Bremerella sp. P1: one gene and its partner. The protein of the gene in region 1 interacts with the protein of each later gene in a pairwise test. Links are inferred from orthologs where the notes say so. Each region holds a gene or a part of one and is shown in the gene's direction. Other genes may lie near its edges.

Region 1 (17,377 bases):
GTAAGAAGTACGACGGTACGCGGCACAATGTCGGCTTCGACGTGTTGGAAACGCTGTCCAAGCGACATGCGGCCTCCCAACCCAAGTCGAAGTTCAACGGTCAACTGACGGAAGTGGGGGTAGGTGGCGAAAAGCTGATGTTGCTTTGGCCGCACACCTTCATGAACAAAAGTGGAAACAGTGTTCGACCGGCGTTCGATTTTTATAAACTGACGCTGGAAGACGTTTTGATCGTCTGCGATGATTTCAATCTTCCTTTGGCCAAATTGCGGCTTAAGGGGAAGGGATCGGCAGGCGGGCAGAACGGGTTGGCCGATGTGATTCAAAAGCTCGGCTCGGATGAGGTTCCTCGACTGCGTGTCGGAATTGGACCTCCCCGTGAAGGAGCGGATGTGGCCGGATATGTCTTGAGCAACTTTGCCAAGGCAGAAAAGCCAGAGATAGATGTGTGTGTTGAGCGGGCCGCTTCAGTCGTTGAGGACTGGGCCAAGCACGGTCTCGTGCACACCATGAATCAGTACAACGGATAACAAATCATTTAATCATGTGGTTGGCTTATCGGCCCAGCAAGTTGCGGCCAGCCACTCACCGATCATTTTGACGTCGACATTCGAGGAGTAGAAACCTTGGCGGCTTACGTTTATGAGGGGATGTTCATTCTGGACTCCAATCGCTATGGAAAAGACCCCAGTGGGGTCTCCGGAAAAATCAACGCCCTGGTCGAAAAGCTGGGCGGCGAAATCCTGGTCAGCCGCATGTGGGCGGAACAGCGCCTGGCGTACCCAATTGAAGGGCATCGTCGTGGTACCTACTGGTTGACCTACTTCCGCTTGGATAGCTCCAAGATGGAAGAGTTGAACTACGCATGTAACATCAGCGATGACATGCTGCGTTACCTCTTCATCAAGCAAGATCCACGCCTGGTCGACATGCTGATCGCCCACGCCGAAGGACATGAGTTCGCCGGCGACGGCGATTCGGAAGACACCGGTTCGGATGAATCCGATGACGATGAAGCATCGTCGGAAGATGAAGAAGAAACTGTAGAAGCTGCCGACTAGTTCGTCGTCAGTCATCTGCGGTAAAGACTCAAGTCGATTTTGATTTCCCTTGAAGGAGCGTCACGATGGCAAGTTTCAACCGAGTTATTCTGGTCGGGAACCTGACACGGGACATTGAAGTCCGCTACGTTTCCAACGGGGGACTCGCCGTTACCGAGCTGGGCTTGGCGGTGAACGATCGACGAAAGAACCAAAGCGGCGAGTGGGTCGATGAAACGACCTTTGTCGATGTGACCCTCTGGGGACGCACGGCAGAAATCGCCAGCGAATATTTGAGCAAGGGCTCGTCCGTGTTGATTGAAGGACGACTTAAGCTCGACACGTGGGAAACGGACGGACAGAAGCGATCCAAGCTTCGCGTTGTCGGCGAGAAGATGCAAATGCTCGGCGGCCGTGAAGGTGGCGGCGGCGGTGGTAGCCGCGGTGGATCGCGACCTCCCCAGCGTCAATCGCAGCCACAAGGTGGTGGCGGTTACAACCAGGGCGGTTCCAGTGACTACGATTCCTACGATGACGGCAGCTTTGGCGGACCTGGTTCGCAAGGGGCAGCCGACGACGACATCCCGTTTTAGTGGCTGGCGGTCGACCCGAGTCGACGTCACCGAGACATTCAAAACAAGATCGCCAAACCACTGGCTATTATTGGAAATAGTAAGACCATGCCAACTCGATCTGAAAAGCACAAAGCACGTCCTTGGAAGCGTTTGCCAAAAGGCAAGCACGGCGGCATCGAACTGTTGTTGATCCAATCGGTGGATCACTTGGGTAAGCCTGGCGACGTTGTCGAAGTTCGTCCTGGTTATGCCAACAACTACCTGATCCCACAGGGTCTGGCTACCATCGCGACCACGCACCACAAGCGAATGGTCGAAAAGCACAAGGCTAAGCTGGCGGAGATCGAAAAGTCGCGTCTGGCTGGTCTGCGTGCCATCGCAGATCTGTTGAACCGTCAAAGCGTTACCATCGAAGCCAATGCCAACGACGAAGGCCACTTGTATGGTAGTGTCGGTCAGGCTGAGATCGTGGCCGCTTTGAAGGAACAGAACTTCACCGTGACCCCAGACCAGGTTCGCCTGCAGGGTCCGCTGAAGGAACTCGGTTTGTATACCGTCAAGATTCACCTTCATGCCGAAATCGAATCGGAATTGAAGGTTTGGGTTGTTCCGACCGTCTCCGGCGACTAATTCGCCCAGACAGTCAAATGTGCGAGATTCGCACTGAGTTTAACTGTGCAAACGTTTGTGTTTCAGGCACGGCATCGCTCTGAAACGCATAACGCATAGCACGCTACGGCAGGCACCTTGAGTCCCGTTCCCTTGGACTCGGAGCTTGCTGGTCTTAGTAAGTCGCACTCCCTTTTTCCAACGGTGACGAAGCTCGGTCGGCCCTTTGGCGAGAACGCCGGCCTTGTTAGCTTCCCCTGCGGACAATCCCAAAAAACTCCTCGGCCTCCCCGAGGAGTTTTTTTTATGCCGCGGCGTCTATTTTGTGATGCCCGTAAATCCGATCCCTAAATCTGCGGATGTCGTTGTTCTGAGTTAGCTCCGTGGTAACATGGAAATCGAAGTCAGGCAGACGTATTCACAACCTACGGATGGAGCACATCCTTGGCCACCGGTAGTAAATCCAAGAAGCGGCGATTCGATGATCGTGAAGAGGTAACAACCAACCTTCTCGATAACCAGCCGCCGTGCAGCATCGAGTCCGAACAGTGTGTGCTAGGCAGTATCATTCTGCTGCCAGATTGTCTGGACGACGTGATCATGGTCTTGCGTCCCGAGGACTTCTACGACGAGGCAAACAAAAAGCTCTTCGAGCACATGGTCGACCTGCACAACAGCGGTCGCAAGATCGACATCACGCTTCTCAGCGAGCATCTGCGTGATGCTGGCGACTGGGAGTTCTGCGGTGGTGCCGCCTACCTGGCAACGGTCGCTCGAAGTGTTCCGCACGCGGCCCATGCCGTCAGCTACGCCGAAATCGTGCGGAAGAAAGCGACGAGCCGAAACCTGATCATCGCGGCGACCGATATCCTGCAAGATGCCTACCAGGAAGCAGGGAAGCCCGAAGAGCTTATCGGTAGGGCGGAACAGAAGATCTTCAGCATCCTCGATGGTCGCGACAGCCGCAGCATGGCCAGCATGCGCGAGATCGTGACCGAAGCGATGGAACGCATCGATGCTCGTCTGCGTGGCGAAGCGAACGAAGACGGCGTTCTGACGGGCTTCAACGATCTCGATGAAATGACCAGCGGTTTCCATGGCAGCCAACTACTGATTCTCGCGGCTCGCCCGGCCATGGGTAAAACGGCGTTCGCCATGAACATTGCCGAAAACGTTGCTGTGCATGATAAGGTCCCGGTGCTGTTTGTCAGCTTGGAAATGGGATCGGTCGAACTCTGCGATCGTCTGCTGTGTAGTGTGGCCCGCGTGAATGGCCATCGATTGCGAAACGGAACGCTCAGCAATGAAGACCGGGCCCGCTTGATCGAGAAGTCGTCGCTTGTGGGGGAAGCACCCCTGTTTGTTGATGACTCGCCCAGCCGAACAGTGGCGGAAATCGCCGCCTCCGCTCGACGCATCATTCGCAATGAGAAGCGTCTGGGCCTGATCGTGATCGACTATTTGCAGCTCATCGAGCCTGACAATGCGGACGATCCTCGACAGGAGCAGGTCGCCAAGATTGCCCGGCGTCTGAAGGGTTTGGCGCGTGAAATGAACGTGCCGATTCTTTGTCTGGCACAGCTCAATCGTCAGGCGGAAGTTTCCAAAGATAACAAGCCGAAGTTGAGTCACCTCCGCGAATCGGGGGCTATCGAACAGGATGCCGACGTTGTCATGTTCGTTCACCGTGAAGAATATTATCACCACGGCGAGGAACGCGAGCAGTACGCCGGTCAGGCCGAAATCATCATCGGTAAACAGCGTGCAGGCCCGGTGGGTGAAGTCAAACTGACGTGGCTCAAGGACTTTACGCGATTCGAGAACGCGTTTGACCGCGAGCCTGATGATTTCTCGGCATTCAACCAAGGGGGCGAGGGAGGCTTTTAGCCTTCCTCTCTTTTTTGGGAAGTTGCCACCCATTTTGAGAGGTATAATTTAGACGGTGGCCTGCGTCATGTTTCCAGCATGCCATGCTTTGTTTGTGTCATGGTGTAGAGAGCTCGAATGAGTCATCGCTACGGGGCGAAATTTATCGACGTCGAAGAGACGTGCCCCTACCTGCCCAATCGGCTGGCGGTGCTCCCGTTCTATCTAACCGACTTTCGGGCCGAGCCTGAAGCATTCGACGAGGCATTAGAAGAAGGCGTCCGTCGTTCGGGGATTTTCATCTATCACACCAATTGCCCTGGCTGCAATGCATGTGAGCCGATCCGCATCCCTGTCGAAGATTTCGTTCCGCGTCGGCGCCATCGTCGTGTTTTGAAAAGGGCAGAGGCCGAGCTTCGTGTCGAAATTGGTGAACCGATCATCGATCGCCAGCGAGTCGAACTCTATAACAAACACAAAGTAGGGCGGGGGCTCGGCGAGCCAGGCAGCGAGGTCGATCTGCGAAGCCTGAAAGAGTTCATCGGCATCACTTGCTGCGATAGCCGCGAGTTCCGTTACTATCGCGGTGACGACCTGGTTGGGGTAGCCATTGCCGATGTCGGTTACGAAGCGATGTCGGCCGTCTATTGCTACTTCGATTCGGAGTTATCCGAGTTGGGCATCGGCAACTTCTCGGTTCTCAAACAGATCGAAGCATGTCGCGAGTGGGGGATCAAGTATCTGTACCTCGGCTTCTACGTCGCGGGGAATGCTCACATGAAATACAAAGCCAGCTACCTGCCGCACGAACGGCGGATCGGTGGGGTTTGGCAGCGGTTTGAGTAGCGGCCGTGAATGAGGTAAAAGTGAGCGAAACGACGAAGCCCCTTTCAGGCACGCCGAGGTTCTCGCTGGCGATTCTGTTTCTTTGGGTAACCCTGGTCTCGGTATCGGTCGGTGCCTGGCTGATGCTGCTTCAAGGATTCTTTGAAGACGACTTCACCGGACTGCTCGATTGGTTTTCGATGCTGTTCTACGGTACCAGCGCGATTGTCTTAGGGACGGGCGTCACAGTTGCAGCGTTGATTGGGTTCTGGTTTTACCGAGGTCACTGCTGGGCATGGCAGCCAGGGCATATTCTGCCGCCCGCGATGAGTTTCTACGAACTGGTCACGATGTTAGCAGTCGCAGTCGATCTCGTGATGTTCGATGAAGAAGTCGGATATTCTTCGTTTCGGCAGAGCATCTACGCATACGAAGGACTCGTCCAGTATACGGGCATCACATTGATGCTTTCAGCTTACTTGTGCCTGATCCGTACGACGCGGTTTTGGCAATTCGTCTTTGGAATGTTGATTTTCGAGAATCTCTTGATTCTCTGCATGATCAATCCATTTGAGTTAGCCATGGGGCAGGTCATTTCATTTGAAACGCTTCGCTGGTCGAGTGTCGTCACCAGGATTATCATCTTTGTCTTGATGCTTCTGCTGACCGTGTGGGAATTGATTCAGCGTGAGTGGCGAGACTGGCTCCACTGGGTTGGACTTGCCGTCGCACTGATCTACTTCTTCGTGCGAACGAACATTCTCGCCTGGTCCTAACGTAGGAGCGCAATCCTGGTGGAAGCTCTGGGGGGGATGTTTGGAACCCCGACGTCGATTGGACTACAATATCGAGGCCACCCATTTCCTGCCTTTAGCTTCTGCCAACACCATGAACAGATTTCCCTTCCCCCTTTTTGCCCTTCTGTGTATCTCGCTTGCCTGCGTCTTCAGCAATTCGCTTCAAGCGGAAACCAAGTCGGCGGATGTGATCGTCTACGGTTCGACCCCTGGCGGCTTCTGTGCGGCGATTGCGGCTGCTCGGGAAGGGGCTTCGGTCATTTTGTTAGAGCCTACTTCGCACGTCGGTGGCGTGAATACGGGCGGGCTGAGTTTTAGCGATTCCAACCAAACCGTACGTTCGACCGTCATGGGCCTGTTCGACGAATGGCACCGACGGATTGAAGCAGACTATACGGCTCGCGGAGTCAAGTTGCCGTACGACGTGAGCGTGAAAGATAACGCGAAGTGGACCTATGAACCGCATGTTGCGATGCAGGTCACGATGGCGATGCTCAACGAAGCTGGCGTTGAGGTCTTGCCAGGGCACGTCCTTGAGTCGGCAACGATGCAGGGGGCAACGATCAAACAGCTTGAGACCAACAAAGGAACCTTCCAGGCGAAGACCTATGTCGACGCAACCTACGAGGGTGACTTGTTGGCGGCGGCGAATGTCAGCTGGACGATCGGCCGCGAAGGCAAAGCCGACTTTGGCGAATCGCTCGCCGGGAAACGTTATCCCAAGGGAAAGATGAAGATCGACGGTTTCGCTGCGGACGGAAGTCTGCTTCCTTTGGTAACGACGGATCAGCCAGGCGAAGAAGCGGCCGGTGATGATTTGGTGATGGTCTACAGCTTTCGGCTTTGCTTGACCGCCGAGGCGGATAACAAGGTTCCCATGCCCAAGCCTGATAACTACGATCCGGCTCGGTTCGAAGCGATCAGGCGCTACATTGCTACGGGTGGTCGCAGCTATGGTATCGACCTGTATCCACTGCCAGGCAACAAATTCGACGGTAACAACTCGATTGGCGGGCAGTTCTCGTTGGGGCTCGTCGGGGCTTGCAACGGCTGGAGCGAAGCCGATCAGGCGGGCCGCGATAAGATCTTCGAACAGCACAAACAATACACGCTCGAGTTCTATCACTTCCTGACCACCGATCCTGCTGTGCCGCAGGATGTGAAGGACAAGTACGCCCGACTTGGCTTATGCAAAGACGAGTTCGCTGCGACTGATCACTTCTCGCCGCAATTGTATGTTCGTGAAGGACGACGTATGCAGGGGATGTACGTCGTCAGTCAGAAGGACATTCTTGAGGCGCCGGAGCAGGAAGACCCGATCGCAATCTCGTCTTTTCCAATTGATTCCCACGATTGCCAACGTGTGGCCTTTGCCGATGGGACAGTCGCTGACGAGGGGACGATCTTTCCGGTTCGTATGCCTGGCCGACGACATGGTTACGCATATCACATCCCTTATCGGTCGATTCTGCCGAAGCCAAGTGAGTGCGACAACTTGCTGGTGCCGGTGGCCATGTCATGCACGCATGTTGGGATCTCTTCGATTCGGGTCGAGCCTACCTGGATGATCATTGGGCAGAGTGCTGGCATTGCTGCTGCGATGTCGGCGAAACAAGGGACGACTGTTCAGACGTTGCCCTATGCGGATCTTCGTGAGCGTCTCGTGGCGCAAGGCCAAGTCCTGGAACTACCGGAGTTGGCCGAACTTCCTCGTCCTTCAGTTGCCGGTGGTATCGCTTCGAAGAGCCTGCCCGGCATTGTGCTGGACGATTCGGCGGCCAAATTAGAGGGAACGTGGGCAAGTTCTTCCAACTTCAAACCATGCATCGACGGCAGCTACGTGCACGACGAGGCCAAGGGGGACGCCACATCGGCCGCGACGTTCCAGGTGAAGGTCCCCAAAAGTGGCAAGTACGAGGTGCGGATGGCTTACTCAGCTCATCCTACCCGGGCCAAGCAGGTCCCGGTGACGTTTATCAACGGATCGGAAACCTTTGCGTTATCGGTCGATCAAACGGTACCGCTGCCTAGTGGCGAGGCCTTTCGGAAGATCGGTACCGTGAATCTTACGGCTGACCAGCCAACCACCATTGTGATACGGAATAAAGATACTGATGGGTTTGTCATTTTGGACGCGATTCAGTTGCTGCCGGTGCAGTAGGCGGAAAATGGGCCTTCTGCAGGCATCGCTAGCGTCACATTTTGCCTGAACCATAAACTTTTCCGATGCGTATCTCAGCTCATCGTAACTCCTAGGCGATATTCGTCTTGCCAGGAGTCTGGCGTTTCAGTATTTCTCCACATTGCGTCCCAAAGCTTTGCGCGAAAGGGACGCGATGGTAGGCACGGAAGCCAGCCAGAGAAGTTGATAAAGGGATTTAACGCATGCAGTGGATACGCCACGGGCTGACGAGCGTCGTTATATCGGCCACGCTAAGTTATCTCGGCTTAGCACAGGGACAGGTTGCAGCACAGGACATTGTGCCGCAACTCACCGCTCCATCGCCGATTACACCCAGTGTTCCGACTCGACCTCTGATTACCGGGATTCGCCTTCAGGGGAATGCCCAAACGGAAGAGACTCGGATTCGTTCGATGATCAAGTCACGCGTTGGTCGTGAGTTCGATCCGGAACAGATCCAATCTGATGTTCGCCGTTTGGCCGCCTCGGGATTGTTTCGCGATGTTCAGATTCTGACCGACAAGTCGGCCGAGGGAATCTACGTCACGTTCCAATTCGAGGAACGCCCGCGGATTGCCTACATCAAGTTTCTCGGCAACGAATCGGTACGCGACAAGACGCTGCTGAAGAAGTCGGAAATGAAGTTAGAAGGCACCCTCAATAAGTACGTGATCGAAGAAGCTCGGCTGAAGCTGGAAGATTACTACCATACCCGCGGACACGGCAAAGCGACCGTTCAGGTGGTCGAAGGATTAAAGCCGGAAGACAAAGGCGTCGCGTTCATGATCCACGAAGGGCCGCTGGCTCGAATTGGCAGTACGAACTTTGTTGGCAATTCGATTGCGTCGGATTCACGCCTGAAAACACAGATCAAAAGCAAGCCTGGCTTGTTTTATCTAATCAATGGCGAACTCGACAAGACTCAGGTCGAACAGGATGTCGACAGTTTGACGGCATACTATCGAAGCCTTGGGTTCTTTAAAGCTCAGATCAATCGAATCATCAAGTACAGCGACAGCGGCAAGTGGTCCTATGTCACGTTTGTCATTGACGAAGGTCCACGCTACGAAGTGCGAAACATCTCGTTCGTGGGCCAGACTCGGTTTGACTCTGAACAACTATTCTCGCAGATCAAGATGGAACGCGGAGAGTACTTCGATCAAAAGAACATGACCGCCGATGTGCGTGCGATTTCCGATTTGTATGGTTCGCAGGGTTACATCCACGCGGACGTGAAAGCGGAGCCACGCTTCTTGGAAACGCCAGGTACCTTGGACCTGGTGTATGACATCCGAGAAGGGGATCAGTATCGGGTTGGTAACATCAACATCGAGATCTCCGGTGATTTTCCTCACACGAAGCACGCCGTGATTTTGAATCGCATGTCGCTGCAGCCTGGCGACATCATCGACATTACGAAGATTCGCGACGACGAACGCCGCATCAAAGCTTCGCAATTGTTTGTCAACGAACCGCATCGCGGCGTGGCCCCTTCGATTACCGTGGCTCCACCTGAGCTGACGGATGTCGAAACTCAGGTTGCCGAGCGAGGCGGAAGCCAGACCTACCGTGGTCAGAGCCCAACTTCGAACTATCAGCCGCAGGCCTATCCGCCCCAGCAATACGCAGGGCAGCCCAGCGGCTATCAACCGGCTCCAACGCAGCAAATGCCTCCCCAGCAGGCGGTGCCGCAAGTGAGTCGCTATTCGCAGCCTATTTATCGGGAAGCTGCTGTGCCTACACCGCCGCAGCAACATCCTACTTCCGTTTATTCATCCGTGCCCAGCAACTAAGAAGCCTGGTTCAGCTCGATTTCCCCCCCGAGCGCCAACGCTGAATGAGGACCCCTAGGTGGACAGAAGCGGACAACTGCTGAAGATAACCCTCGCTCTGAGTCTCGTCACAGGTCTATGTGCCGGATGGAACTCGGCTTCGGCTCAGGATTGGACTGGCGGAAGCTACGGGCAACAAGCGGCTCCCAACTGGAATGTGCAGGGACGCGACAATCAAGGTTATCCTGGAAGCGCACAGAACTGGGATTCGTACGATCGCACAGCTTACGAGTCATCACCCGGCAATCCGAACCAGTACCGAAATGGCATGCCAGCTTCCGGTGCTCCGGTTGGCAACTACGATCCCTATCAGCAGTACCAGCAACCGGTCCAACCGGTTCAGTACCAGCAAGGATATCCGTCGCCATCCAGTCCCGAGACAGGCATGTATAGCCAGGACCCATCCGGGTACGGTAGTCCTCCGATTCCGGCACCTGTTACCAGGCCTATGAATCCTTATGGCTACCCACCAGTTAACGGTCGACCACTGGGTGGTGCTCGTATCTACGATCCTCCGCTGGGTCCTGATGCGATCATTTCGCCGAACCCTTACTACGATCCTGGTCGTACGGCCGACCTGACGATTCGTGCAGAAGAAGCTCAGACCGGGCGTTTCCAGTTTGGCGTGGGTATTAACTCCGACGCTGGTGTGACCGGTAATATCGTGATCGACGAACGAAACTTCGACTGGCGACGATATCCGTCCAGCGTGGACGACATCTGGAATGGCCGCGCGTGGCGTGGGGCAGGGCAGGGGTTCCGAATTGAAGCCATGCCAGGTACCCAGGTTCAGCGATACATGGTCAGCTTCAGCGAACCTTACCTGTTTGATACGCGGGTGAGCCTGAACTTGAGTGGTTACTTCTTCAACCGAATTTACCGCGACTGGGACGAACAGCGCGTCGGTGGCCGAGTGGGTCTTGGCTATCGGTTGACGCCTGACCTTTCGACGGCAGTTAGCTTGCGTATGGAGGACGTCGAGATCAGTGATCCACGCGTCCCAGGCGTACCTGAACTGGATGCTGTGTTGGGTCACCAGGATCTCTACACGGGAAGTTGGAGTGTCACGCACGATACGCGCGACACGGCATTCGCCCCAACCGAAGGTCACTTGTTTGAGATCAACCTGGAACAAGCGTTCGGCGAATACAGCTACTCGCGGGCGGAATTCGACTTCCGACAGTACTTCCTGCTGGGTGAACGCCCCGACGGTTCCGGGCGGCATACGTTGGGCTTCTCGACGCGAGCCGGTTTCTCGGGAGCCGACACACCGATCTTCGAAAACTTCTACGCTGGTGGTTTCTCCACCTTGCGTGGTTTCGACTTCCGACGTGTTGGTCCGAAATCGGGTGACGTGTTTGTCGGTGGTCCGTTCCGTGTGTTGGGATCGGTGGAATACACCTTCCCCATTACCGCCGACGACATGGTCAAAGGTGTGATCTTCACCGATGTGGGTGCGGTGGAAGAATCCACCAAGATCGTCTGGGACGACTTCGACGTCGCACCAGGTTTTGGTCTCCGCATTTCGGTACCCGCCTTGGGGCAGGCTCCGATCGCGTTGGACTTCGCCTTCCCAGTCAATCACGCCGATACCGATCAGACGCAGGTCTTCAGCTTCTTCGTGGGTGCAGCTCGCTAATCGTTTAGCGAAACGTCCAATCGACGTACGTGTTTTGATACCCGTGATGGTAGCCTGCGGTTCGATAGGGCTGGCTCACTCCGAACCAGCCATACGAATAGCGCGTTTTTGGGCGTGGTGTCAGTATGGGCGAAGCCGTCGATTCTGGTGCGATAATCCAGTATTGAGCTGGACCAGCGGCCTGGGCGGATGATCCTACGACCGAGCTAGCAAGCACGGCAAATGCCAGCATCCACTTTCGCATGCGTTCTCTCCCTGCAGCAGAAACCTAATGTGTCGACTCCTCTATTGTCGACCGATCGCAGGTGATAGCACGCAGTGAAAATTAACCCTCGAGCTCCATTCCCAGGGCGAAGATCTCCTCCGCGTTCAGAACTTGGTCGTTGCGGCTGAAAAGACGCTCGATGGCTGCTCTGTGAATGGCCATTTTGGTGCCACCCACGCCGATCGCTCCGTAGCAGATCTGGCCGAGGTTCTCCGCCGCTTTGTCTTGGAAATCGATTCCCTCAATCCCCAGCGGTGGAACGGCATTCAAATCGATCGCGACCTTAAGGTCCTTGGCTTCTCGGCGAACAGCATGCGGGACCAAGGTTACACCGGCAGCTCCGGCCGAGATCAATAGCTGCACCCCTTCAAGTGCCGATGCAGTCGAATCGGGATCGTTTGCGGCAACGGGTTCGGGAGAGCCGATCTGGATGTCTTCGGCAATTTGTTTAGCGGCTGCTTGTGCTTTCTCCAACGACCGTGAAGCGAGTCGGACGTTGGCACCTGCCCGAATCAAGAGTCGAGCGGCACGCTGTCCAACGGGACCTGTGCCGCCCAAGACCAGTGCCTGAGCCCCTTCGAGTTCAAGATGGCGAGCACCGCAGATGACCGCGGCCGCGGCCGTCGTGTTGGCGCCGTTTCCGTCCATCATGACCGAGACGCGCATGGGACCAAAAAAGCTTTTGGTAACCGCAGTGAGCAACTCTTCGGCCTTGTCCACATTTGAGCCACCTACGTAGATGGCCGAATGTTTCAGCTTGCTTGGCGCACGGGTGAAGATGAGCCCGTGCACAAGTCCGGCGACTTGATCTGGGCTGACTCCACCATGGCGGAACATGATGTCGGCACCAGAGTCGACGGCGACGACCGAATCAAAGGTACTTGGTTGGGTATCGGTATCTAGCTGAAGTAGGATGTTTTTCATCGGGGGTGCTCAATGAAAAGGGACTTCGATTGTCGTGCAGGCTCATCGGGAAGGATTTCGAACAGCACCGATACAAAAAAGTCCCGCGTGGCCATCGATGAGGCCTCGCGGGACTTTGATAACGGTGCCGTAACTGGACACTTATTTAGAAACCGCGGAACGGATGTGCCGCTTGTTCCTTGCCAGCGATGACTTCATCGGCAGTCGGCTTGCCAGCCATGGCGTTCTTGATCGACTGCAGCGTTGCTTCGTAGTTGTAGTCGTAGATCTTTTTGTCGTCCTGGGCTTCCCAGTGGATGAAGACACCGCAGACGATCACGAGATCTTCGCACTGATCCTTAGGAATGACGCCTTCTTCAACAGCGTCAGCAACAGCCTTGGCGACGGCAGCCTGGGCTGGACCGAACATTTGAACGGCTTGCTTCGAGTTCTTGATGGTGACCTTGGTGATGGTCACAGTGGCTGGCTTAACAGCCAGGTTGGGGGTCAAAACGGCCAGCAGGTTGGAGTGACCGGCGGTTTGATTGACCAGCGCCGAAGCAAACGCATGGCCGACAGGGCCATCCTTGGAACCGATCATCAGATCGATATGCGCGACTTCGTTGCCATCGCCAGCGAGGGCTTCTCCGATATACATCGACATCCGGGATTCTCCGTGCGGGAACTAAGAAGATACGGGGTGATGCCCGCGACGACTTTCATGCAAAGACGTCAGTGCGCAGGCTTATTGGATTTGTCCAATTTAACGAGGCCCAAGGCGCATCGAAAGCCCCGGCAAGCCGAGGTACGAAAAGACTTTGGGCCAGCTGACAGCCAAGACGATAGCAAACTATGCCCGAATTGCAAGTAGTGGGGCTCGTCAACGTTTCGACATCTCGCGGGTGGATATTCGGCTTTCGGAGGGAGTTCTTGGCGTTCAGTCTTCAGTAGAGAGAAGCTTCCGCGCCCAACTCATGCTTCAAATCGCTTGTGATGAGGGGTGGGGCAGGAATCACGAGACTCATTTTGCGTGATTCTTGATCGAACCCTGGAAAAGGTGAACGCCGCAATCAGCGGCTTCGAAAGGAGAAGAGGCCGTCGCGCGGGCAGCGGTGCACGACGGCCTCTGGCGGGAAGAGTCGATTTCCCTGCGACGGTCTTATTGGACGAGTCGCAGTGGGCGATATCCGGCGATTTGCTGGAAGACTTGCGTTAGCTCTTCCGCATACTCATCGCCAGTCTTACCACCGGGAATATTGAAATGTGAACCTTGGGTGATGTCGGCCACTTGTTGCATGAGATCTTTGTCGGCACCAGTTCCCATGCTGATCGTGACGATCACATAGCCCTTTTCTGCGGCCAGGTGAGCTTCGTTGATCACCGCGTCACGAGCCGCCGAGCTATTAACACCACCGTTATGCCAATTGGCCACTCCATCGGTCATCAGAACCATCATCTTGTAAGCACCAGGACGTGCTCGAGCGTCTAGTTCTTCACGAGCGACCGTCATGCCGCCGGCAATGTTGGTGTAGTTGTGGTAGTAACCAGCTTGGCGTTGATTGGCCTGAGCTGTGATGAAGCCAAAGTCATCCGACAGGGTCGATTCGAGAATGCCTTCTCCACCGGGGCCGTTGTACATCGAAAGGCCCATTTTGTCGTCGGAGTCGGCTTGTTGAATGAAGTTGACGAACATCGCGACCGAGGATTTCAAAGCCGTGATTGGTTGAGCACTGGCTTTCCACATATCGGTAGACTGTGCGTGCAGGGTTCGTTTTTCCAGCAAGTAGACGATAAAGTTCTGATAGCCGAACTTGTAGCGGAAGCCAGCGTTGTTGTTCTGGCCACTGCTGGAAGTGCAGTAGTTGATGTAGCTGTCCCAACTGCCGCTGTAGGGATAGTCAACCGTATCGAGTCCCAGGGCAGAGAGGAATGTATCGCGGCGAGTAAAGTCAAAGTAGTGAATCTGGTTGGAGCCATCCGCGTTCTTACCGCTATAGGCCCAGACTTCCCGAACCTGGCCACCAGGGCTGTAGGTACCGGTGGTGCCACTTGGGTAGTAAGTGATGATGTCTCCATTGCCTCGACGAACGCGAATTCGGTTGTACGATTTCGTCGAATTGACGACGACCGTGTCGTACTGGTATTCGACGGTGACTTGAGCTTGGGCATCGATTTGAGGAACCGGTCCCTTGGCGACTGCCCACTGCGGGTCAAATTCCAGGTTTCCGTAAATCGGAGAACCTAGTTCTTCGTACATCTGGAACTGATTGGCAGTAACATGGCCAGCACCAAGTGTATTGAAGGCTTTGAATTCACTGTCATCGTTCATCGACCCGGAGAGATCCAGCACCACCATAATATCGCGTGGCTGGTAGGCCGCGGCACTTTGAGCCTGGATACTGAAGGTATCGCGACCCAGCAGATGACCAAAGAAGAAAGGCATGTTGTCGTACCGCATGCTCACTTTGACGGTGGACGCGGGCCGATCCGAGGGGACAACTTCTTTGGTGGTGTCATCCCATTCACCGAAATTAACGTCGAGCCCTTGGGCGTAGTGGTCCATGAAGTGGGCCACACTTTCTTCGACCGCTTGGTTTTCGTATTCTCTCCATTGAGTCCCGACCGGATTGCGAACAAGATATTCGTGAACGGCGTCGGTGGCCGCGTCTTCGCCGTTGATCAGCGAGCCAGCACCGGCCAAGGTGGCCGCGTCGACGCTGCGTTGCAGCTGGGATTGCAAAGTATACATGTAGCCGACGTCGATGCTGAACGCGAGCATGGCCATCATGACGATCATGAGTACCGCGGACAGGACGACAATGATGCCACGTTTTCGGTGGGAACCTACGTATGACATTTCCTCGTCGGGGGAAGTAGATCGGCGAAACATAGACTCTCTCCTGGACGTTGGAAGAAGTTTGTTGGGTCGCGGCGAGCCGATGGAAATTCGTGCTGGCGTGCTCGGGGCAACTGAACTATTTAAAAGGGGCTGAAACGAGATTTAGAGAGTTCGCTTCCATCTGATCGATGATGCTTTTTCGCAACATGTGGTGATCAGCTTTCTGCGGTAAACCTCTCTGAAGGAGAGAGATGACGAGTGTCCTTGCTAATTAAAAACGTAGGTTACGTCTGATCTCGAGGTCGGAAAAACCTTTCAGATTGCGCGAAATGTGGACACGAATTTGGGAAGAGCATGGTACAGCGAATCGGATTGATCGGTGCTAGTTGCCGAGCCATGGCCGCATCTCTTGTGCGTGGCGGGTTTTCCGTCACCGCTGCCGATATGTTTGCCGACTATGACTTGGGGCAGATCGGTGAGGTCAAGGGCTTGCGCAACTATCCCTGGTCGGCTCGAAGATGGCTGCGCGAGACGGAACTGGATGCTTGGTGCTACACAGGTGGGCTAGAGAATTACCCCCGGTTAATCGAGCGGATGGCCGCCGAGAAGCGGTTGCTGGGTAATTCGCCGCAGACACTGCGAATGGTTCGCGATCCGTTCTGGCTGGCGGACTTAGCAAAACGCTATGGTTTTGAATTTCCGGAAACGTGTCGTGTTCATGATCCGGACTATGATCCCATCCATCCCAGGCCAAGTGATCAGTGGCTGCTCAAGCCGTATCGATCGGCCGGCGGATTAAATATCGAAAGGGTGAGTGCCTTGCCGGCGTTGGCTCACCGATTCTATTTGCAGCGGAAGTTGCCGGGCGTGCCGATGTCCGCCGTGGTCTTGTCGACCTCACAAGGATGCCAGATCGTGGGTGTTAATCGGCTGCACGGGGGAAACGAGTTCGGAGCTCCTGGTCCGTATGTTTTTGTTGGAGCGATTACCCTAGGAACACCGTCGACGATCGCGCTCGATCCGATTGTCCGTGCCATTCATGACGAGGCAGGCATGATTGGGCTTTGGGGAATCGACTTTCTGCAAACCGATCGTCCGACACTGCTCGAAGTCAATCCTCGTTGGACGGCGAGTATCGCTTTGCATGAGCGGATGCGAGAGAATCCTTTGATGCCTTGTCATATTCAGGCTTGTCTTGATGCGGAGGTCAAACTGAGCGAGCGGTTCGCCTATTGGTCCAGTGGAGCCAGGATTGTCTATGCGTCGCAGCGGTTGGAGTTTACTGATCGGATGCTGCGCAAGATTCAGGAGGCATTCTCACTGACCGAAGAAAGTTTTCTCGCCAATCCGAGAGTTGGTGATATTCCCATGCCGGGGACAATCATCGATGTTGGCAGCCCCGTTTGCACGTTGTATGCCGACGGTAAGACCGAGGAATTGGCCGAAGAAGAATTGCGAAGTAGCCAAGAGATGCTCGAGGAGATCATCTACGCTGGGTTTTAGTCCTCTGGGGACTGGTGATTCTGGGCCAACTCTTCCGGCGTTGGTTTCCACTTCTTGCCGGCCAGGGTTGGTTCGTAGTCGGCTTGGCCAGCCAACTGGGCGATCGCTTTGACTGCCGCCACAATCATCTCTTTGTCCGATTCGAAATCACTTGGGTAGATCAGGTCACCCACGGTGATTTGAACCTGGGCTCGCATGAAGAAGGGACTGGTCACCGTCTTGTTATAGGGGGCACCCTGAATGTAGACCGGGAGGATCGGGACGTCCGCTTTGCGGGCCAAAAGTGCCGCACCAGGGCGAACGGGCATCATAAACTGGTCCGAGGTATTGATTCGTCCCTCCGGCAATACGCCTACCCATTTTCCCTCGTGGAGGAGCCTGACCGCTTCGCGAATCGATGCGTTGTCGATTCCTCCGCGACGTGTAGGAATAGCGCCGGTTTCGTTCAGGAACCAACCGAAAAACCAGTTGCTAAAGAACTCTCTGGCCACAAACCAGCGGA
Region 2 (13,090 bases), 2.9 Mb from region 1 along the record:
AAAGAACCGGTAACCTTTATGGTTGCTCATGCAAATTACCTAGATCATCGGAGTTCGCAAGGATGCACACCCTCGATCTACTCGACCAGGCCATCGCTACCGCTCAAGAATTGGGATACCAGATTCGCCGTGAATGGCTCGACGGCCAAGGCGGAGGCGTCTGCGAAATCGCCGGCAAACGATGGATCTTCCTCGACCTGAGCTTGTCCTCGCTCGAGCAGCTGGACCAAGTACTGGAAGCGCTTAAGAGTGATCCTTCCCTCGAGCAAACGCCTCTGACGCCGCAACTCGGTCAGGTTTTGGGTCGTCGCCGAGCTGCGTGATTCACGTAGCGATCTAAGTTGACGCCACTTGTTTGTGGAAGACGTGCTGCGTTTCGATATACTTCTCGACACTACGCGGCACCATGTAGCGGATCGATCTGCCGCTAGCAATTCGCCCACGGATGTCGGTGCTGGATAGGCCAATCAGTGGCATTTCGACGAAGTGCTGCTTGATGTGTGTCATCTGATCGTCATTTAGGACTTCCGGCAGTTGTCCCCAGTCGCTTAAGTCGCTGCCAGGCCGGCCCACCGTGCAAATGGTTGCCAGTTCGCAGATCTCGTCAATCTTGTGCCAGTGAAAGAGCGAAGCGAACGAGTCGCCGCCAACCAGTAAGAATAACTCGGCCTGCGGAACGATTTTCTGCAAATCTCGAAGTGTATCGACGGTATAACTAAGTCCACCGCGTTCCAACTCGATGGGACTGCATTTGAATGCATGGTTACCGGCGATGGCTAGTTCGATCATTGCCACGCGATGAGCATCGGAGGCCAGCACGCCATCTTGCTTGAGTGGATTGGTGGCCGCAGGCAAGAACCAAACTTCGTCCAAGGCGCACTGTTCGCGACACGATTCTGCAAGAAGCAAATGACCGTTGTGAATTGGGGAAAACGAACCCCCGTAAATTCCCAGTCGCATGGTACTCCCCCTTTCGCTTCGGGCCGATCTTCGGCGTGGTGGGAAGGTCGCCTTCAAACTGCTATCGTATCGGTCCGGGGCACAATTGGCCAGGATGAACGCTTGGACCACCAGCATTTCGAGTTTTTGTGAAGAATCAAAAAGGACTTTTCGGCGACGATTCGACCCCCTGGGAGCAGGACGATGCTCAAACAGGGCTGGTGGCCTCAGTCGTGATGTCGACCGGGCCTGAGCAGACCTTCGATTACTTGGTGCCTGATGAGTTGGTCGGCGAAGTCTTGCCTGGCCGCCGGGTCTACGTCCCACTAGGTCGATCCAATCGCCGCGTGATGGCGTACTGCGTGGCTGTCGAGCGGAAGGAGTATGGTCGTCGCAAGCTGAAGTACGTGCTGTCGGCCCTTGATCAGCAGACGTTGCTTTCTTCGCAGATGCTGAAGATGACCCAATGGATGGCCGAGTACTACTTGGCTAGTTGGGGACAGGTGCTCGACGCCGTGATTCCCGCCGCTGTGCGCGGCAACGCAGGCACACGCGAAGTGACGCTACTGAGTGTTCCCCGCGAAGTGGCTGCCCGCATCGCGACGATCAAGCTGCCTGAGAAGCAACATCACGTGCTGACGACGCTGGCCGCATCCAGTAAGCCGATGACGCCGGGAGACCTAGCCGACAAGTGCCGCTGTACTCAAGCACCCATCACCGGGCTACGCAAGAAGAAGCTCATTACGTCGGAAGTCCGCCGCGTCAGTCACGCCCACTTCGACGACATTGATATCGAACGCGAACCGGCTAAGACGTTGAACGAGGTTCAGGCTTCCGCACTCAAGACGATCCTCGCCCAGGTCAATGCACCTGAGCCGAAGCCCATCCTGCTGCATGGCGTGACCGGCAGTGGAAAGACTGAGGTCTACATTCAGGCCATTCAACATGTGATCGATCAAGGGAAGCAGGCGATCGTCCTGGTTCCGGAAATCAGTCTCACGCCCCAAACCAAACAGCGTTTCGCTTCGCGCTTCGATCGGATTGCTGTACTGCACAGTCATATGAGTGACGTCGAGCGGCACTGGCAGTGGAAACGAATTGCTTCAGGCATCGTGAACGTGGTGGTCGGGGCACGCAGTGCGGTGTTTGCACCGACACCTCAACTGGGAATGATCATCCTGGATGAAGAACACGACAGCTCGTTCAAGCAAGACTCGGTGCCTAGGTACCATGCTCGAGAGGTCGCTGCCAAGCGGGCCGAATACGAGAAGATCCCGCTGATTCTCGGCACGGCGACTCCTTCGCTGGAGACGTACTATCGTGCTCAGCAAGGTGAGTACGCGTTGATCTCGATGCCGCATCGGATTGGGAATCGGCCACTGCCGGCGGTGCGTACCGTCGACATGCGATACGACAAGACGACTAGCTTTCGCGGTGCGATCAGCCGTCAGCTTTATCACTCGATGAAGCGAACTCTCGAACAAGATGGACAGATTATCCTGCTGCTCAATCGTCGAGGGCACAGTACGCACATTCAGTGCCCCGCGTGTGGTCACCTGGTGGAGTGCCCTCATTGCGAGATTCCGCTGACGCATCATATCACCGACGGCAGCACCGTTTGTCATTACTGCGACTACCGCAGCTCGGCCCCACGTGTCTGCCCTGTGCCCACGTGTCGTTATAGTGGAATCCGCTTTTCCGGGATCGGTACTCAAAAGCTGGAACAGGAAGTCAAGTCGAAGTTCGGCTCATACCCGATCATTCGGATGGACTCCGACACAATGAAGAAGCCTGGCTCGCATGAAGCCGCGCTCGAGCGTTTTCGCAATCGCGAAGTGAAGATCCTGGTCGGCACCCAGATGATCGCCAAGGGGTTGGACTTCCCGAATGTGACGCTGGTGGGTGTGATCAACGCCGATACGGCACTGCACTTTCCCGATGTCCGTGCTGGCGAGCGGACGTTTCAATTGATCACCCAAGTGGCTGGGAGAACCGGCCGAGGCGACCTGGGGGGGGAAGTCCTGGTGCAGACGCTAAGCCCAGATCACCCCGCGATCGAAGCAGCGACACGGCATGATTACGCCCTGTTTGCCGAGCGAGAGCTGCCATTTCGCCGCGACTTTCAGATGACACCTTTTGCGCACATGGTTCGGATCATTGCTCGCGGTCCATCGCAGCCGTCCGTGGAACTGTTCATGCAGCAGATTTCCGAAGAGCTGGCTCGTTTCGCCCAAGAGCAGGGGGGCGACATCTCGCAGCAAGGGCCTGCTCCGGCCCCCATCGAAAAGCTGCGTGGGAATTACCGCTATCACTTGCTACTGCACAGTTTCGATCGACTGTTAATGCGTGCGGCCGTGCTCCGATGTCGCGAAAAGGTAGCCGTTCCGGAGGATGTCTTGTGGATTGCCGATGTCGATCCAATCGACATGATGTAGGCCAACTATGGAAATCTGGGTAGTTTCAGTTGAGCGAAAGTCCTAGAATTCAAAAGTTGCTGTTTCCAGCCGTGTTTGGGCCACTTCTGGCTCTTGCACTAAAAACTGAACACTGAAAACATCCCATGTCGTATCGTTCCATTAAGCGCGTCCTCGGCGAGACCAATCTCGAACGAAAGTGCCGCTTTCTGTACGGAACATGCCTGTTGCTGCTGATTACCGGCAGCTTCTGGTGGTATGGGCAATCGACCGAACAGTTGGTGCACAACAATAATTTGAGCACCGGGCGGCACCTGGTTGATGCGGTTCTGATGAAGATCCACTGGAAGCATGACGCCCAGGCCCAAAAGAATCCGGAAGGATGGGACGAGCACGTACGTGATACGGGCCTCGAACTGGAGTACATGAAGTACGACTGGGAAGTGATGACCCTCGATCCGGCTGACCGCAAATTGGCGGCGACCAGTCGACCCGAGGAACGCATCCTTCTGCCGGCTAACGAAGAGGAAGCCGAGATCCTGCGGCGTTTGAAAGAGATTCAACAAACGCGTGATAAGGATATCCTCGAGAAGTTCCTTAGCACGCCCGGTATCAGTACCCAAGAGACGACTGATGAATTCGTCGAACTGGGGCGTGGTGACGCTGACAACGACGAAGACACGATCGCCTATTCGCCAGCCTCAGAAGCTTTCTACGATGCGGAACGGCAAAAGTACATTTATTATCAGCCGATCTATTGGAAGCGAAACTGCACGGTTGCCTGTCACAATACGAACCTGGAACTGGCCGTCTCGACCACAGGCTTCCCGCTTGAAAATGAACTGCCGTTCAATGTGATCAAGATCGTTAAGGACGACGAGATCACGCAGATCGCGCTGACGAAGAACCGGGCCTACCTTCTAGCCACGGCTATTATCACGGTCGCGCTTTCCATGATCGCGTTGTACCTGATCGTGCGTTACATCATCGTGAAACCACTGACTCACCTGCGTGACGTGAGTGACGAGGTGAGCCAAGGTCACATGGACGTGCGGGCCGAGATCTACACCGGCGATGAATTCGAAGACCTGGCAACTTCCTTCAACCGCATGCTTGCTCACTTGATCGATGCCCAGAACAAGTTGACCTACGTTAACCGAGATCTCGACGGCAAGGTCGATCAACTGGCTCAGGCCAATATGCAGTTGTACGAGATGAACTGCTTGAAGAGCGACTTCCTGGCAAGCATGAGCCACGAACTGCGGACGCCGCTCAATAGTATTCTCGGTTTCTCGGATGTGCTGCGTGGTATCGACAGCCTGAACGACAAACAGAAACGGTACGTCGAGAACATCCAGAAGTCAGGTCGTTTGCTGCTGGACATGATCAACGACATTCTCGACCTGGCAAAGGTCGAAAGCGGTCGCATGGAAGTCCGCCCGTCACGATTTTCGGTTGCTTCGGTGGTTAGCGGCGCCTGTGATATGGTTCGCTCGCTTACGGAAGAAAAGAACATCGATCTGACCTGTCACGTCGATCCCAATGAAGAGCCGGCGCTGCAGGATCAATCGAAGTTCCAGCAGATCTTGACCAACTTGCTTTCCAATGCGATCAAGTTCACGCCGGAAGGGGGACGCATTGTTGTCAAAGCGAATCGCATCAACAATCGTCTTGAGCTTTCCGTAAGCGACACCGGTGTGGGTATCGCGGAAGAGGATCGCGAGATCATCTTCGAGAAGTTCCGCCAAGGGACCGCCTCGCAAGGGGACACGCTGACACGCGAGTACTCTGGTACCGGCCTCGGCTTATCGATCGTCCGCGAGCTATGCCAGCTGCTGGGCGGAACCGTACGAGCCGAGAGCGAACTGGGCAAGGGAAGTACGTTTTTTGTTGACATCCCGTGGGTGATCGAAGATCGTCCTGACGTTCGCGAAGATTCGTTCACGTCACGTATCGACGAGATCACCAAGACCAAGCACGGCGACTTTGTCCGCATTCAAGGGTCTCGCCAGGTCGAAACGCCGGAAACGATCGATTCGACAACGAGAAACTAGTCATCTTCCAGGTGGGGCTTTATCCCGACCGCATCCCGGGACATAATCGCTCGTTTAGCGAACGATCTATTGGGAGCAGTGAATGGCGGCCACCTTCGAGCCTGAGGTTCTTCTTTTCACGGACGGGGCATGTAGTGGAAACCCCGGCCCCGGCGGCTGGGCGTTTATCTTGCGCCATCCATCCACCGGCAAAGAGATGGAAAAGTCAGGCGGTGAACGCGATACGACCAACAATCGCATGGAGTTGATGGCCGTCATTCAAGGCCTGCAGACCCTTAGCCGAGCGTGTAGTATCGAGCTATTTACCGATAGCGTCTACGTCGGCAAAGGGATGACCGAGTGGATGCCCAAGTGGAAGAAGAACAACTGGCAGCGCAAAGAAGGCAAGCAGTGGAAGCCGGTCAAGAATGACGACCTGTGGAAACAACTGGACGAACAGCTGCAAAAGCATCGCGTGAAATATACCCGAGTCGCTGGCCACAGTGGCCACCCGGAAAATGATCGTGTTGACGAATTGGCCGTGGCGGCCTATCAGCCTTATCGATAATCAACCCCCGACGGATCGCCCTGGTGAGGACGGAATGTCAGACAGCCGCGAATCGACTCCGCTCCAGCGTCTTCGCACGCCGGTACAGTTCCTGAAAGGGGTCGGACCGCAGCGTGCCGAGCGGCTGGCGAAGCTGCAGCTCTACACGGCCCTCGATCTCATCTTCTTCTTTCCACGTGACTACCAAGACCTGCTGGATATCATCCCGGCCGATGACCTGAAGGAAGATGAACCGGCGTCGATTACCGGCGTAATCGAAGACGTCGATTTCCGCGGAACGGGTCCAGGACGCAGCGTGCTGGGGGTACTCGTCCGCGATAATCAAGCCTATGTGCGCGGCGTTTGGTTTAATCAGCCTTTTCTGCGAAAGCGATTCCAGGAAGGGCAGCACGTGATCGTATCGGGTCGACCTCGACTACAAGGTAATCGCTGGGAGATGGCCCACCCCGTGGTCGATATCGTCGAGCCTGGTGATCAGCCGGAAGGTGGCAAGCTGCTTCCCATCTACCCACTGACCGAAGGAGTGCGCCAAGGGTTGATGCGAAAGATGGTCCATACGGCGCTCGATACGTATGGGAGTGACCTAGAGGAAGTCTTGCCGGACTCGTTTCTAAAACAGCACGAACTGCTGTCGATTCACGATGCCCTGAACAAGATTCATCGGCCCCACTCGCGTGAAGATACGGAAGCTGCCCGGAAGCGGTTTATCTACCAGGAACTGCTCGTGCTGCAGCTGGCTATGTCGCTGCGCAAGCATCAGCTCAACGAGCGCAAGAGTGCGCTGCCAATCCCCGTCGATTTTCGCATCGACGAACGGATTCGTAAGCTGCTTCCATTTGAGCTGACCGAAGACCAGAACAAAGCGATCCACGAGATCTGCCACGATTTGAATCGTACGATTCCCATGAATCGCTTGCTGCAAGGGGACGTGGGGACGGGCAAGACAATGGTCTCGGTCTACGCAATGTTAGCCGCGGTAGCTGCCAAAACTCAGGCTGCCCTAATGGCTCCGACGGAAGTCTTAGCCAAACAGCATGCTCGAACGCTCAGCAAGCTGTTAAGTCATGCGAAGGTTCGGATCGGAGTACTTACAGGCTCGCTGACCGAAAAGGAACGTTCTAAGCTTTTGGCGGATGTCGCTGCGGGTGAGATCGATCTGTTAATCGGAACGCAAGCGATCATTGCGACCGAAATCACGTTCCAAAAGCTGGGCCTGGTGATCATCGACGAGCAGCATAAGTTTGGCGTTCGCCAACGTGCCGCGCTGCGAAGTGCCGGCAATGATCCGCACTACCTGGTGATGACCGCCACGCCGATTCCACGCACGGTGGCCTTGGGGATGTTCGGAGATCTCGATATCTCGACCATTCGCAACGCGCCGCCAGGTCGTCAGACGATCAGCACGTATATTGCTGACGATGAGCAGCGGGCCAAGTGGTGGGACTTCTTTCGCAAGAAACTGCGCGAAGGGCGGCAAGGGTATGTCATCGCGCCATTGGTCGATGAAACGAACCGCGATGACACGCTTGGTGGCGTCGAGCAACTGCTCGAGAATTTGGCCAACGGCGAACTGGAAGAGTTTCGTTTAGAGATGCTGCACGGACGCATGCCGCCGGCCGAAAAGGATGCCGTGATGCAGCGTTTTGCTAATCACGAGATTGATGTCTTGATCGCCACGACAGTCGTGGAAGTGGGGGTCGATGTCGCCAATGCCGTGCTCATGACGATCGAGAGCGGCGAACGCTTCGGGCTGGCCCAACTCCATCAGCTTCGCGGTCGAATCAGTCGAGGTAAGCATCCCGGTTATCTTTGCGTGTTTGCCAACCCGGCCACTGATGCCTCGCGCGAACGTTTAGAAGCATTTGCCGGAACAACCGATGGGTTCGAGTTGGCCGAAGTCGACTTCAAGCTTCGCGGCCCCGGCGACTTGTTTGGCTGGAAGCAACACGGCATGCCTCCACTTCGGATCGCGGACCTACAGCGCGATGGCGAGCTGCTGGCCAAAGCCCGCGAGGATGCGTTTTCGATCACCGATACCGATCCGAACCTGGCTGGCGCGAAGTGGGAAAAGCTGCAGAGGATGGTGCTCACCCGTTACGGCAAGTCGCTTGATATTGGTGACTTGGGCTAGGTGCCTCGCGCAAAGTTGAGTCCCGATTGAGAGCTGGTATACTGCTGGGATACCAGCATTTCCCAGGCACTGAGCTTCTTCCATGTCCAAAGCAATCTTCGCTGCTCTGGCAGCTTTTTTATCGATCACCACAGCCGTGCCTGCCGTGGCGGCGAAGCCGAACATCATTATCGTGTTGACCGACGATCAAGCACCGTGGGCATTTGGTTCGGCGGTTCGCTCGGGACAGTACCGCGAGGTTCCCGCCGCGGCGACACCGAACATCGATCGACTCGCCAGTGAAGGGGCTGTTTTTCGTAACTTCTTTTGCACGACGCCCGTTTGTAGTCCGGCTCGGGCATCGTTCATGACAGGGCGGTATGCCAGCGAATTGGGGATTCCCGATTTCATTCCTCAGCCAGGGCACAAGCTGTACGATCCCAACGACGAAGTTCGTTTGGACCCGGACAGTACGATGACGATCGCAGAACTTTTACAATCAGCCGGCTACCGCACGGGACTGGTTGGCAAATGGCACTTGGGAGACTGGACGGCACCAGGCAATGAGAAGTTTCATCCTACGAAGCATGGGTTTGACTACTTCATGGGACTGACTGGTGGCGGAACGACGCCTGATAATCCCACGCTGGAAGAAGACGGAGAAGTTCGCCAATTCGAGGGACTGACGACCGATATCCTGACTGACCGGGCGATTGATTTCATCCAGCGAAACAAGCATCGACCCTTCTTTCTTTGCCTGGCCACCAGGGCACCCCATGGCCGCTGGCTTCCCGTGGCGCCGGAAGATTGGAAGCCCTATGCCGAGTTGGATCCGACAATTCCAGACTATCCCGGCCTCGACATCACGCGGGTCAAGAAGATGATGCGCGAGTATCTCGCCAGCACGTCAGGCGTCGACCGAAACCTGGGGCGACTGCTCGATGCGTTGGATAAAAACCAGCTGGCGGCGAACACCATCGTGATTTTCACTTCCGATCATGGATTCAACATGGGGCACCATGGAATCTGGCACAAAGGGAACGGCCTATGGGCGACGAAGAAACAGCCCCCTGGTGAGTATCACAACGGGGTGCGTGTGATCTCCAAAAAGTATCGCCCCAACCTGTATGACGAATCTCTTCGCGTTCCAGCCGTCGTGCGTTGGCCCGGTGTCGTGGCTCCTGGTACGGTCGTCTTGAGAACCGCATCGTCGCTCGATGTGTTCCCCACACTGGCGGAAGTTGCCGATGTGAATGCCGATCCGAAACTGAAAGGGCGTAGCCTCTTGCCGCTGTTACGGGGCGAGCAGCCGGACAAGTGGAACAATGACGTCTTTGCCGAATATGATATGATCCACTACGCGACCGCTTCGCTGCGATGTTATCGGACCGATCGTTACAAGCTCGTACGCAATAGCCATAACGAAGGCTGTGACGAGTTCTTCGATTTGGTAGATGACCCCAGCGAGAATAACAATTTGATCAATGATCCACGGCCTGAGATTCAACAGAAGATTAAAGAGCTGGATACGTTGCTGAGGCAACAGGGTGCTGGCAAGTAACGCGGTCTACGTCGGGCAGTCGACATCGTCCCAGTCGGCATTCTCGAATCGAATCAGCCAGTTGAGTGCGACGCGGCGTTCTTGAATCACGCCGATGTCGAGTCCTGCTGGAGCTGGGTGGCCTTTCTGGTCCGCCTGACGGGCAATCCAATGCAAGCGAAAGTGCAGATCGACTTCGTCGAGGATTTCCTTCGTCGGACGCAGCTTGGCCTCGGCGATCATCTCGTCTCGATCGCGGTGCAGGATGTCGCCTGCGACTTCTGGCACGTCACAGATCGCGGAAGGAAAATGAAGCTCGTCGAAATGTCCAAGTGCCCACTGTAAGACGAACAAACACTCGTACCGCCAGGCATGATTGATGACCGACTGCTGGTCTGGCGAATCGTTATCCATGAATGCTTGTTCGACCGGCGTAAAAACCTCGAAGGCTTGGGGAAGACGTTCGCGAATTTCTGCGACTGGAATCGGTTCGCCCGAGGCCAGCCCTTCCGCTCGAACCGCCACCGCCATCAGTGCGATCGCTCGGCGGGCCACTTCTTTGGCCGATCTCAGGTCGACCTCGTTCTCGCCAATCACTGGGGGCAGCCCTTCGTATGGCTGCAACTTCAGGTCACTTAGATCCTGGGAAATCGCTTGTTTGCGATGATGGGCGTCTTCGGGGTAGGGGACCTGGGCTTCTGGATCGCTGCCACCATCTTCCGGCGAAACCAGCACGTTACCGTTGGGATCACACACCGATCCATCGGGCAGAAACACAATCGCATTGGCGTCCCACGCCCACGAGGCAAACGCATCGAGGTGATCGTCTTCGACTTCCAGGCTCAGGTGATTCTTGACACGCTCGATATGGCGATAAACGTGATACAGCGTTTGCGTCATCTCACGCTCACCACCTTGCATGATGAAACCGATTAACCCATTTAGGTGCTCGGCCAGTTCCGGATCCGAAAGGTCTCGGCTTCCGATCAAATCGTGAGGGAATTCCAGCGCAGGCGGATTGCGATGCGTGCAGTAGGCGTTGATCAGCATGGCAGCACGATGGGGCGAGGGTTAACAGACGAGATGAGAGCAATGAGCGAATTCTAACGAAAGCGAATCGCCAATGCGCTCAAAATCCAGGCTACTTGTCCTTCTTGCCTGAGCCAAACTTAATGGAGGGAAGCCTCCAGCCCTGTTTCTTTTCGTCCTGAGCCTCGGCATCTGGCTCAGCGGGTAGCGGTGCATCGGCCGCTTCATGCTCGGCAAGTTCATTGGCGTTGGGAACCTGCTCCTGTAGTTCTAGTTCGGCCTGATTTTGGTTCTCTTCAGCTTCCTTGGCAAAGAATTTCTCAAACTTTCCGACTGCCTTATCGACGAGATGGTCTCGGATCTCTTTCGCATTCGTCTTGTGGTAACGAACGGCTGCGATGTCGTCACCAGAGTTAGGCTGGCCGTCCGGACCATTCGAACGAACGACCACCTGGGTTCCGACGACGAAATCATTCTCTTGCAAAACGATTGCATTATCCCAAGCGTCGTGGTGACCAGAAGGACCAGGCACAAGGTCACCTTCTTTGTTCTCCAACTGCGCAATATAGGCATCGGCCAGTGCGTCAACTTGGTCCTGCGTTGTGACTGTGCGGGAGTGCTCGATTCCGCTGCGAATCAAAAACGTTAGGCCGACAGCGACAAATATTACGAATCCAATTGAGCAGATCACCGTCATGACGGGACCAGGTTCCCGTGAAGCCTTACGAGGTCCTTCACGGAAACGTTGCTTGGCCGGCGTAATTCCCTTGAACAATGCGAGGAGCAGAAGTTCGAAAAAGAATCCGACGATCTCACCCACGATTGTGGCAACCGCGCAAATGAGCCCAGCTAAGGCCTCGAAGAATGCCACCACTGGTGCAAAGAATAATTCAAACAGACCTTCCACAAGTGATGCTCCACATAGTTCCGGATGGGATGCATCAATTATGGGAACAATCTTGGTCGGGGGTCAACTTAACCCACTTCCAACGGTTCGCCTGTCGTCCACTCCGACATATTCTGCGGATCGCGAATCACGCGGTTGTAGACGGTGTCGCGTTCGACTGGTTCTCGGCCTGCTTCGACAATCAGACGCTGGATGTCTTCGACCGACATGACTTCCGGCGTGGTGGCGCCAGCGTCGTGGTAGATCAGTTCATGACGCACGGTACCGTCGATGTCGTCGGCTCCGTAAGACAGGGCCGTTTGAGCCGTGCCGATGCCGAGCATGATCCAGTACGCTTTGATGTGCGGGAAGTTGTCCAGCATCAGACGCGAGACGGCCATCGTTCGCAGGTCCATTACCACCGATGGCTTCTTCAGCTTTTTGAGTTCGGCCAGTTCTGTGTTATCCGGGTGGAAGGCCAGCGGAATGAACGTCTGGAAGCCGCCGCTGACGTCTTGCGTTTCTCGCAAGCGAATCAAGTGATCGACGCGGTGATAGGCGTTCTCGATGTGACCGTACAGCATCGTGGCGTTCGTCTTGATGCCCATCTCGTGAGCCGTGCGATGGATCTCGTGCCACTTGCCGGTGTCGGCCTTGTGTTCGCAGATCTGATCACGAACTTCGCGGTGGAAGATTTCGGCACCGCCGCCTGGCATGCTGCCGAGGCCTGCGTCACGCAGCACTTCCAGCACTTCGCGAACCGACTTCTTGGTAAGGAACTCGAACCAATTGATCTCAACCGCGGTCCACGCTTTGAGGTGAAGCTTGGGGAACGCGTCGTGCAGGATCTTCACGACGTTGACGTACCAGTCGAACTTCTTCTGGTGATGAAGACCACCAACGATATGCATTTCGGTGCAGCCATTGTCGACCGCTTCCTGACCACGAGCGAGAATCTGCTCGTCGCTCATCAGGTATCCGCGTGGGTCACGAAGGTCGGCGCGGAATGCACAGAAGTTACAGCGGTAGACGCAGACGTTGGTTGGGTTTAAGTGCGTATTAATATTGTAATACGCGTAGTTGCCGTTCTTCCGCTCGCGAACCATGTTAGCCAGCTCGGCGACTTCGTTCAACGGAACGTCGTCCTGGTACAGGAAGACCCCTTCGTCCAGATTCAGGCGTTCGCCATTCTCGACCTTCTTACCGATGGTATCCAACGAAATCTTGTCTGCTCGAGTCATTCCAGGTCGCTTGGCTCAGTAAAGGGGCGAATGTTCTTATGTTGTTGGAACCGCACTGCCGGCGCGATTCTTAACGTTTATGGTCGCGATTTGGGCGTCACGCCGCAAGGTGGGTCAATTCCAAAGGAGATCGATACTGGTAAATGCCAGAACTCCAATCCCGATGATCGTATTCACATTGAAAAACGCCAGGTTGACCTTCGATAGGTCGTTAGGGCGAACCAAAGCGTGTTCGTACAGCAGCAGGCCAGCCACCGCGGCTAATCCAATCCAGTAGATGATTCCCAGCGACGACGCCGTGAAGGGCAGAGCAGCGAATGCCAGCACAGC

Evidence for each region.
Region 2: the proteins of ssb (region 1) and priA interact in binary tests that used the Escherichia coli proteins (3 or more experiments, as listed by UniProt). The link is inferred for Bremerella sp. P1 from one-to-one orthologs.

Annotation. Positions count from the first base shown.
Region 1 is NZ_CP118164.1:3,855,642-3,873,018, forward strand. Bases 1-2,879 are described here. They hold ssb (single-stranded DNA-binding protein), read left to right. Parts: upstream 1-1,126; coding sequence 1,127-1,633; downstream 1,634-2,879. Other genes in these bases: pth (aminoacyl-tRNA hydrolase), read left to right, coding at 1-530; rpsF (30S ribosomal protein S6), read left to right, coding at 627-1,061; rplI (50S ribosomal protein L9), read left to right, coding at 1,721-2,245; dnaB (replicative DNA helicase), read left to right, coding at 2,669-2,879. In the rest of the region: more of dnaB, read left to right, coding at 2,880-4,111; PSR63_RS16225 (arginyltransferase), read left to right, coding at 4,229-4,936; PSR63_RS16230 (hypothetical protein), read left to right, coding at 4,957-5,691; PSR63_RS16235 (FAD-dependent oxidoreductase), read left to right, coding at 5,804-7,873; PSR63_RS16240 (BamA/OMP85 family outer membrane protein), read left to right, coding at 8,098-9,687; PSR63_RS16245 (BamA/OMP85 family outer membrane protein), read left to right, coding at 9,746-11,365; PSR63_RS16250 (hypothetical protein), read right to left, coding at 11,370-11,609; PSR63_RS16255 (methylene-tetrahydromethanopterin dehydrogenase N-terminal domain-containing protein), read right to left, coding at 11,691-12,554; fae (formaldehyde-activating enzyme), read right to left, coding at 12,700-13,197; PSR63_RS16265 (pilus assembly protein TadG-related protein), read right to left, coding at 13,693-15,423; PSR63_RS16270 (ATP-grasp domain-containing protein), read left to right, coding at 15,727-16,875; PSR63_RS16275 (lysophospholipid acyltransferase family protein), read right to left, coding at 16,872-17,377. UniProt on the Escherichia coli protein: Plays an important role in DNA replication, recombination and repair. Binds to ssDNA and to an array of partner proteins to recruit them to their sites of action during DNA metabolism. Acts as a sliding platform that migrates on DNA via reptation.
Region 2 is NZ_CP118164.1:916,652-929,741, reverse strand. Bases 751-3,731 are described here. They hold priA (replication restart helicase PriA), read left to right. Parts: upstream 751-1,088; coding sequence 1,089-3,374; downstream 3,375-3,731. Other genes in these bases: PSR63_RS03875 (sensor histidine kinase), read left to right, coding at 3,500-3,731; nadD (nicotinate-nucleotide adenylyltransferase), read right to left, coding at 751-960. Outside these bases: PSR63_RS03890 (hypothetical protein), read left to right, coding at 63-323; more of nadD, read right to left, coding at 337-750; more of PSR63_RS03875, read left to right, coding at 3,732-5,407; rnhA (ribonuclease HI), read left to right, coding at 5,490-5,954; ATP-dependent DNA helicase RecG, read left to right, coding at 5,989-8,085; PSR63_RS03860 (sulfatase family protein), read left to right, coding at 8,168-9,625; PSR63_RS03855 (DUF4272 domain-containing protein), read right to left, coding at 9,632-10,654; PSR63_RS03850 (hypothetical protein), read right to left, coding at 10,746-11,540; aminofutalosine synthase MqnE, read right to left, coding at 11,609-12,760; PSR63_RS03840 (UbiA-like polyprenyltransferase), read right to left, coding at 12,875-13,090.